DNA from 4 places in the Neorhizobium galegae bv. orientalis str. HAMBI 540 genome. Region 2 is predicted to be linked to each of the others. Evidence: riboswitches for the same ligand, from Rfam matches in the RefSeq annotation. Region 2 holds a riboswitch; each other region holds the start of a gene.
What was found. Region 2 has a riboswitch for thiamine pyrophosphate ahead of thiB (thiamine ABC transporter substrate binding subunit). Riboswitches for the same ligand answer to the same signal wherever they lie in the genome.

Region 1 (2,195 bases), 1.4 Mb from region 2:
CCATGGCCTATTTCGAAGCTGCACGCCGGCTCGCAGGAGAGGTTCTGCCGATCACGATCCCCGGGGAGAAGCGAGGGATATTCGGCAAGATCTTCGCACGGAGGGCCGCATGACGATATTCAATCTCTTCCGCAAACAGCGCTCCGCACCGACGGCGCGTGAACGCCTGCAGGTGCTTCTCGCCCACGAACGCTCGTCGAACGGCTCGGACCTCGTATCCTTGCTTCGCGAGGAAATCCTTGCGGTGATCGCCAAGCACGTGCAGGTCGACAGCGACAAGGTGCAGGTCAAGATGGACCGCGACGAGAACGTCACGATCCTCGAGATCGACGTCGAGATCCCATTGGGTGCCGTCAGCCAGGCTGCCTGAGCCGGCAGCATTCGGCCAACTCGAATTTTGAAACGCGGACAACCTGGTTGTCCGGGTTTCGTATTTCGCCTTCTTGCGCGAAGGAAGACGGCCGGCTTGGCATCTCGCTCGGCCGGCAGCTCCTCTCGACCGTCTCTGCGCGCTGAGTGGAAATGGCCGCCAATCCGGCCGGCTTGACAGGATTGCTGAAAACCGACAGTTATCGTCGTAATTCCGAGGGGGGCATCTTGACGATGCTGAGATGGCGGTGAGCCGGACCCTTGAACCTGATCCGGGTCATGCCGGCGTAGGAACGGAAATAGGCGTCGACCGACGGCACTTTCTCTTCTCCGCTTCACCTGGGTCTCCGTGATTGACTGATCTGGAGATCGACCGATGACATCCATTTTCGCCATTTCCGTAAAAGGGTATCCGGCCGCCGTTTCCAGTTTCGACGCGTAGCAGCATGCGCGCGTTCCATGCGGGTATCGGCCTCGTCCTGCTCATCGCCCTCTGGCAAGCCGGCGTCTGGCTGTTTGCTCCACCCCACTATATTCTGCCGTCGCCTGTAGCCGTCGCGTCCGCCTTCCTGCGGCAGCCGGGTTTCCTGCTGCAGAACAGCGCCGTCACGCTGATCGAAATCGCGCTGGGCCTCGCGATCGGGGCTGGCCTTGGCATAGCCACGGCCTTCGGCGTTGCGGCGCTGCCGCGGCTCGGCCGTCTCGTTTGGCCGATGGTGCTGATCCTGCAGGCCTTTCCCGTCTTCGTGCTGGCGCCGATCCTGGTTCTCTGGCTGGGCTTCGGCCTCGCCTCGAAAGTGGCGATGACGACGATCATCATCTTCTTTCCGGTCGCCTCCGCCTTTGCCGACGGCCTTCGCCGCACCGATCAGGAAATCCTCGACGCCGTTTCGCTGGAGGGCGCCAGCCATTGGCAGACGCTGGTGTCGATGCGCGTGCCGCTGGCGATCCCGAGCCTCGTTTCCGGCCTGCGGGTCGCCGCACCGCTAGCGCCGCTCGGTGCGGTCGTTGGCGAATGGGTGGGCGCGTCCGGCGGGCTCGGCTTCGTGATGGTCCAGGCCAATGCCCGCATGCAGACCGACACGGTGTTTGCGGCGATGGTCATACTCGCCATTCTCACCCTCATTTTGCGGCTTCTCATCGACTGGCTGACATCCGGTCTCGCCCCCTGGGCCAGCGAAGCCGACCCTGAATCCTCATCCGCATCAAGGAGTTCCGTCCGATCATGATCCGTATCCTCACCGCGTCCCTCATCGCGCTGGCAAGCCTCGCCGCGCCCGTTCCCTCGCAGGCGGCCGACAAGCTCAGCGTGCTTCTCGAATGGTTCGTCAATCCGGATCACGCTCCGATGGTGATCGCCCAGCAGCGCGGACTGTTCGCCTATGCCAATCTCGACGTCGAGCTCATTCCGCCGTCCGATGCCTCCGCGGTGCCGCGGCTGGTTTCGGCCGGCCAGGCGGATATCGGTATCCACTACCAGCCAAACCTCTATCTTGATCATGAGGCTGGCCTGCCGCTCGTGCGGTTCGGCACGCTGGTCGAGACGCCCTTGAACACCGTCACGGTGCTGGCGGACGGTCCGATCAAGAGCCTCAAGGATCTGAAAGGCAAAAAGGTCGGCTTTTCCGTCACGGGTTTCGAGGATGCGATGCTGAAGCGCATGCTGGCCTCCGAAGGGCTTTCCAACGACGACGTGGAGCTGATCAACGTCAATTTTTCTCTCTCACCGTCGCTGATCGGCGGCAAGGTGGATGCGACACTCGGCGGGTTCCGCAATTTCGAGCTGACCCAGATGAAGCTCGAAGGCCATGCGGGGCGGGCGTTTT
Region 2 (2,195 bases):
TCGGGCGGCGAGCGCGCCCGGCTGATGCTGGCCCGCATCATGGCCCGGCCGTCCAACCTGCTGATCCTCGACGAACCGACCAACGACCTCGACATCGAGACGCTGGATCTGCTGCAGGAAATCGTCGCCGGCTATACCGGCACCGTCATCCTCGTCAGCCACGACCGCGACTTCCTCGATCGCACCGTGACCTCGACCATCGCCCCCGCCAATCCGGACGCACCGGACGGCCGCTGGATCGAATATGCCGGCGGCTACACGGACATGCTGGCGCAGCGCAAGGGCGCGCTGGAGGAAAGGCGCCGCACGGAGAAAGCCGACAGGGCAAAAACCGATACTGCGGCACCGGCTTCCGGCACCAACAAGGGCAAAGGCAAGCTTTCCTTCAAGCAGAAATTCGCGCTCGAGAACCTGCCGAAGGAAATGGCGAAAGCCGAGGCCGAGATCGCCGCCCGCGAGAAGAAGATGGCCGATCCCAACCTCTTCACCAAGGATCCCGCCGCCTTCAACAAGCTGGCTGCGGAGATGGAAAAGCTGCGCCAAAGCATCAGCAAAATGGAAGAAGAATGGCTGGAGCTCGAAATGCTGCGTGAGGAAATCGAGGGCTAGTTTGCGATTTATTAAGCTTAACAGATAGTTAGCTGAAAAAATATTTGTCGCGGACCGGAACATATGATGTCCCGAGACGTTCTGGGTATGAATAGTGGTCGAAATGTCCCGGGGACGCATCGGCCTGCCAGGAACCGATCAACCGAATAGGGACATCCAATGCTGACAAATGTTACGCGTCGTCGGCTGGCCGCTGAGGCGATGAATCAGAGAGTTATGATTGTCGAAGACGAGTTTCTGATCGCGCTCGATGTTGCCGAGACGATCGAAGCCATGGGCCTTAAAGTCGCCGGTTTTGCCAATGCCCGCAAACACGCCCTGGCGCTCGCCGCCTATGCCGATATCGCCCTGGTCGACGTCAATCTCTCGGACGGCCGGACCGGTCCGGAGATCGGCCGAGAGCTTGCCGAGCAATATGGCATCACCGTCGTCTTCATGACGGGTAATCCGGACGATGTGGAAGCCGGCGTCAAGGGCTCGCTCGGCGTTCTCACCAAACCGGTCATGCCTGACGTAGTCGAGAAGACGATCGACTACGCCGTTGCCAACCGACTCGGCGGCATGGCGATCGTTCCGCGTGAACTGAAAGTGTTTCCGCAGAACCACTGAGCCAATGTTGCTCCTACCGAGTGCGCCTCTTGCCAGCCATTCGCCTCACCGCTAAATCTGATCTCGCTCTAACGGGGTGCCGCGCGTTTTCGCGCGGCTGAGAGGCTTCTGGCCAACCCGCGGAACCTGATCCGGTTAACACCGGCGGAGGGATTAGACGGCTCTTTATCAGCGCCTATTCCCCTTGTTAGCAAAAAGAGGAGGCGCTGATGCGCAAGACCATTCTTTCGATATTTGCGGCCGCTGCCGCTTGTTCCCTTTCCGCGCCGGCCGAAGCGCAGCAAAAGACGCTGACCATCTACACTTATGAGAGCTTCATCTCCGATTGGGGTCCCGGTCCCAAGGTCAAGGAAGCCTTCGAAAAGACCTGCGCCTGCAGGCTGAATTTCGTCGGCGTCGCCGATGGCGTGGCGCTTCTCACCCGCCTGAAGCTGGAAGGCAAAGGCACCGACGCCGATATCGCGCTCGGCGTCGATACCAACCTGATCTCCGAGGCCAAGGCGACCGGTCTGTTCGAGCCGCATGGGCTCGACGTCTCGGCCGCCAAGGTCCCCGGCAATTACAGCGACGACACGTTCATCCCCTACGATTACGGCCATTTCGCCGTTGTCTATGATACCCAGGCGATAAAGAACCCGCCGAAGAGCCTGAAGGAACTGGTGGAAGGCGATCCGGCACAGAAGATCGCCATCGAGGATCCGCGCACCTCAACACCCGGCCTCGGCCTGTTGCTCTGGGTAAAATCGGTCTATGGCGACAAGGCACCGGAGGCCTGGGCCAAGCTCAGGAAACGCGTGCTGACTGTCACGCCAGGCTGGTCGGAGGCCTATGGCCTGTTCACCAAGGGCGAAGTGCCGATGGTGTTTTCCTACACGACCTCGCCCGCCTATCACGTGGTCGAGGAGAAGACGGACCGCTACCAGGCTGCCTCCTTCTCAGAAGGCCACTATATCCAGATCGAGGTCGCCGGCCTGCTG
Region 3 (2,195 bases), 180 kb from region 2:
TCGATCATCACCTGGCAATCCTTCGCCCAGGCGATCTTCGTCAGCTCTCCGAGTGTTTCCAGTTCCGCAAACTGCGCCGCGTCGTTGGCATCGGCGATCGAACCCGGGCGCAGGCCATCGCCGAGCGAGAACGAGACGTCGTAGGCTTGGGCGATGTCGCAGATTTCCTCAAAATGTTCGTAGAGAAAACTCTCCCTGTGATGATGCAGGCACCACTTGGCCATGATCGAGCCGCCACGGGAGACGATGCCGGTGACGCGATTGACGGTGAGCGGAATATAGGCAAGCCGCACCCCCGCATGGATGGTGAAATAGTCGACGCCCTGCTCCGCCTGTTCGATCAGCGTGTCGCGATAAACCTCCCAGGTCAGATCCTCGGCAATGCCGCTCACCTTTTCGAGCGCCTGGTAGAGCGGCACCGTGCCGATCGGCACCGGTGAATTGCGGATGATCCAGTCGCGGATATTGTGGATGTTGCGGCCGGTCGACAGGTCCATGACCGTGTCGGCGCCCCAGCGGATCGCCCAGACCATCTTCTCGACCTCTTCGGCCATCGACGAAGTGACGGCAGAATTGCCGATATTGGCATTGATCTTCACCAGGAAATTCCGGCCGATGATCATCGGTTCGGATTCGGGGTGGTTGATGTTGGCGGGAATGATCGCCCGGCCTTCCGCGACTTCCCGGCGGACGAATTCCGGCGTCACGAAATCCGGAATATGGGCACCGAAACTTTCGCCGGCGCGGACGAGCGGTTCCCGGGCCGCCTGCCGGCCGAGGTTCTCGCGGATGGCGACGAATTCCATCTCCGGCGTGATGATGCCGGCCCGCGCATAGGCGAGCTGGGTGACGGCCCTGCCCGCCTTCGCCTTGAAAGGCTGGTTGCGGACCGGGAATTCCGGCGTCAGACGGCTCCCGGAGACGAAGCCGTTGTCCTCCGGCCTGACGATGCGGCCCTCATAGACTTCGACATCGCCACGGGCCGAAATCCAGTTTTCGCGCAGGCGCGGCAGGCCTGCATCGATGCTGATCGCGGCACCTTCGGTGGTATAGGGGCCGGAGGAATCGTAGACGGTAACGGGAGGTTCGCCGGAGGTCGGATGCAATGCGATCTGCCGCATCGGCACGCGGATGTCCGGATGGATCGTTCCCGCTTTCAGGACTTTCGTGGAGGCGGGAAGCGGGCCGGTGGTGACGACCGGGGTGAGCTTGGTGGTTGCGATATTCATGGTTCAAGGCTCCAAGGTTTGACGTTTGGAGACCCAGTTCCAGAGTTGGAATGATGGAAGAACACGTTGGAATCCGAAGGACGGTTTCCCGTCCTCGCTGCCGCAGCGCTCGCACCGTCCCTACGCCAGTATGAACTGGATCAGGTTCAACGGGTCACTGCGCCTCGGGCGGCCAAAGCCGGTCCGACCAGCAGTATCTCAGCCCCTTGGCGGGACTCCCCTGGTGAATGAGGCCATCAGAAACCTGCCGGTCGCGCATGTCAAGCCGGTCCCTGCCTGCGTCGATAGGTCGAGTTTTAACGAATCCCGCAGCTCCAAATTGATGACGTTTATTACCGGAATCTTATGCTATCTTGCGCGATAACGTCCCTAGCGATGAGCGCAGAATTCGAACGATCGGGAGATGTCGAGATGAACGAGACCATTCGCGGATTGCTGACACGGGTGGGCGGCCTTCCGGTCGCCGTGACGGAGCTGGAAGATGCTGCCGATCTCTATGCAGCCGGGCTTTCCTCCTTCGCATCGGTGCAGCTGATGTTGGGCCTGGAAGAGGCCTTTGACATCGAATTCCCGGATAGCCTTTTGAACCGCAAGTCCTTCGCCAGCATTGCGGCGATCGAGCACACGGTTTCTCACATCTTGAAAGCCTCCGAGGCCGCCTGAGATGAACCTTCCCGTCTTTGCCGCCGATATGAGCCTCAGCGCCCGCGCTCACCGCGTGGCGGCCGTGGCGGCTGAATTCGCCGAACGCGTCGACCATGACGGCCGCTTCCCCCGCGAGGCGGTCGATGCAATGAAGGCCGAACGCCTCATCGGCATCCAGATCCCGGTAGCATTCGGCGGCGAGGGCGCTTCCATCACCGAGATCGCCGAGGTCTGCTCCATCCTGGGACAGTCCTGTGCCTCGAGCGCCATGGTTTTCGCCATGCACCAGATCAAGGTTTCGAGCCTCGTGGTGCACGGGGG
Region 4 (2,195 bases), on a different replicon from region 2:
CGGCGCCATGGCGACAATGCGCGCGAGGCCGTCAAAACCGATCGGTTGCTTGTGGTCGGGCTTCGTATTGGTCGCAAACACCGGACCGATGCCGACATAATCGACGATCGATGGGTCCACCCGCCGCGCCAGGTCCTCGGTTTCGACCGAGAGGCCGAGGATCATGCCATGGCCGGCACGCTGCCGGGCCATCACTGCCGCCATGTCGCTCTGGCCGACATGCAGGCCCTCGGCGCCGATCGCGATTGCTGCCTCCACGTCGTCGTTGATGATCAGGGGCACGCCGGTGCCGGAAAGTACCGCCTTCAGCGCCCGGCCGGTTTCGATCAATTTTGCCGTATCCGCCTGCTTGTCGCGCAGCTGGATCATGGTGACGCCGCCGGCGACGGCCAGCCTTGTCGTCTCGATCATGCCGATCTCGCGGCAGAGATCGGGATCGAGGACGAGGTAGACGGAAAGGTCGAAGATCTTTTTCATGCTGCGACGATCCTTGCCTTTGCATCGAGCGTCTCGCCAGTCAGCGCCGCGAGACGGTCGAGGAAGATCGGCGAGAAGAAGCCGGGACCGGAGGCGGTGAAGGCCGCTTCCTCGCCCGCGACCGCGAACATCGCGAGTGCGGCGAGTGTCGCCTCGAAGGGGTCGTCCGTGGTCGCAGCAAAGGCGCCGACCAGGCAGGTGAGCGAGCAGCCGAGCGCGGTGACGCGCGGCATCAGGGCAGAGCCGCCGAGGATGCGGACCGAACGTCGGCCGTCGGTGACGAAATCCACCTCGCCGGTAACAGCCACCACGCAAGCCTTCTGCTGGGAAATGGTGATTGCCGAGTCTTCCGCTGCCGAGACGCTGTCGCCGCTGTCGACGCCATGGCCGCTCGACTGGCTGCCGGCCAGCGCGATGATTTCCGAGGCGTTGCCGCGGATGATAGTGGGCCGCAGTTCCATCAGCTCTGCAAGCGCCGCGCGACGATAGGCGGTGGCGTAATGGGCGACGGGGTCGAGCACCCATGGCCTGCCAGCTTCTGCGGCGGCCGAAGCTGCCGCCTTCATGCCGGCCAGGAAATCCGGCGACAGCGTGCCGATATTGATCGTCAGAGCCGCCGCGATGCGGGCGAACTCGCCGGCTTCTTCCTTGGTGTGCACCATGGCGGGCGAGGCGCCGGCCGCAAGCATCACGTTGGCGGCAATGTTCATCGCCACGAAATTGGTGATGTTCTGAACGAGTGGGTTTTTCGCGCGCATCGCGGTCAGCAACAGGCCGGGGGTTTGTCCAAGGAGCCCAAGGGGCATTGTCGTCTGCATGTCTGCCTCGTTCGGCGGGGCAGGCGCGGGGCGCAATGTTGAACGCCCGGACGACTCCCTCCGCCAGCATGATCTGGTTCAGGTTCTAAGGGTGCTTCTCAGCCCGGTTTTGCCGGACGCCCCTGTCTTCACCATGGCTTACAGCAAAGATAATGCGCTTCGCCAGTGATTTTTTCTGATTTTGGGCCTTGCAGCTCTAGTCGCTAGAGGTTGTAGAGACGGGGCTCGATCCAATGGGAAAGACACGATGAACGCGACGACACAGGCACGATACAAGGTTGGGGGCATGGATTGCGCCAGCTGCGCGACGAAGATCGACACCGCGGTGCGCCGCATGCCGGGCGTCGAGGACGTGTCCGTTTCGGTCGCGTCGGGCACGATGACTGTGAAGCATGACGGGACCGGCGATCTGGGTGCGATCGAGAAGAAGGTCGTAGGGCTTGGGTATTCGCTCAGGGCGCTGGGTCAGAAGGCCGGTGAGGATGCGCGGCGGCGCGGTGTCGAGGGGTTACCCCCCTCTGCCCTGCCGGGCATCTCCCCCTCAAGGGGGGAGATCGGCAAGACGCACGACCACCATCATCATCATGACCATGACGGCGGGCAAGATCATTCCCACCACGACCACAGAACAACAGAAATCGAAGACCTGCACGGCCATGATCACGGGCCGATGGACGGGCCGTGGTGGAAATCGGCCAAGGGCCGCCTGACCATCCTGGTCGGCATTGCGTTGGCGGTGGCTTACGGGATCGGCCATCTGGTGCCGGCCTATGACGCCTATATCTTCACCGCCGCGATGCTGATCGGCCTCGTGCCGATTGCCCGGCGCGCCATCATGGCAGCACTTGCCGGCACGCCGTTTTCGATCGAGATGCTGATGACGATTGCCGCCGTCGGCGC

Region 1: linked by a shared signal. The riboswitch ahead of RG540_RS11945 (ABC transporter permease) and the one ahead of thiB (thiamine ABC transporter substrate binding subunit) in region 2 are both predicted to bind thiamine pyrophosphate.
Region 3: linked by a shared signal. The riboswitch ahead of thiC (phosphomethylpyrimidine synthase ThiC) and the one ahead of thiB (thiamine ABC transporter substrate binding subunit) in region 2 are both predicted to bind thiamine pyrophosphate.
Region 4: linked by a shared signal. The riboswitch ahead of thiM (hydroxyethylthiazole kinase) and the one ahead of thiB (thiamine ABC transporter substrate binding subunit) in region 2 are both predicted to bind thiamine pyrophosphate.

The regions. Positions count from the first base shown of each region.
Region 1 covers NZ_HG938353.1:2,412,284-2,414,478, reverse strand. The annotation lists gene minD (septum site-determining protein MinD) at 1-113, shown strand, start outside; gene minE (cell division topological specificity factor MinE) at 110-370, shown strand; TPP riboswitch at 577-680, shown strand; gene RG540_RS11945 (ABC transporter permease) at 816-1,598, shown strand; gene RG540_RS11940 (ABC transporter substrate-binding protein) at 1,595-2,195, shown strand, end outside.
Region 2 covers NZ_HG938353.1:3,846,645-3,848,839, forward strand. The annotation lists gene RG540_RS18720 (ABC-F family ATP-binding cassette domain-containing protein) at 1-609, shown strand, start outside; gene RG540_RS18725 (response regulator) at 769-1,218, shown strand; TPP riboswitch at 1,281-1,388, shown strand; gene thiB (thiamine ABC transporter substrate binding subunit) at 1,428-2,195, shown strand, end outside.
Region 3 covers NZ_HG938353.1:4,031,068-4,033,262, forward strand. The annotation lists gene thiC (phosphomethylpyrimidine synthase ThiC) at 1-1,229, opposite strand, end outside; TPP riboswitch at 1,329-1,461, opposite strand; gene RG540_RS19475 (acyl carrier protein) at 1,641-1,892, shown strand; gene RG540_RS19480 (acyl-CoA dehydrogenase family protein) at 1,894-2,195, shown strand, end outside.
Region 4 covers NZ_HG938354.1:144,120-146,314, forward strand. The annotation lists gene thiE (thiamine phosphate synthase) at 1-477, opposite strand, end outside; gene thiM (hydroxyethylthiazole kinase) at 474-1,295, opposite strand; TPP riboswitch at 1,334-1,429, opposite strand; gene RG540_RS23245 (heavy metal translocating P-type ATPase) at 1,543-2,195, shown strand, end outside.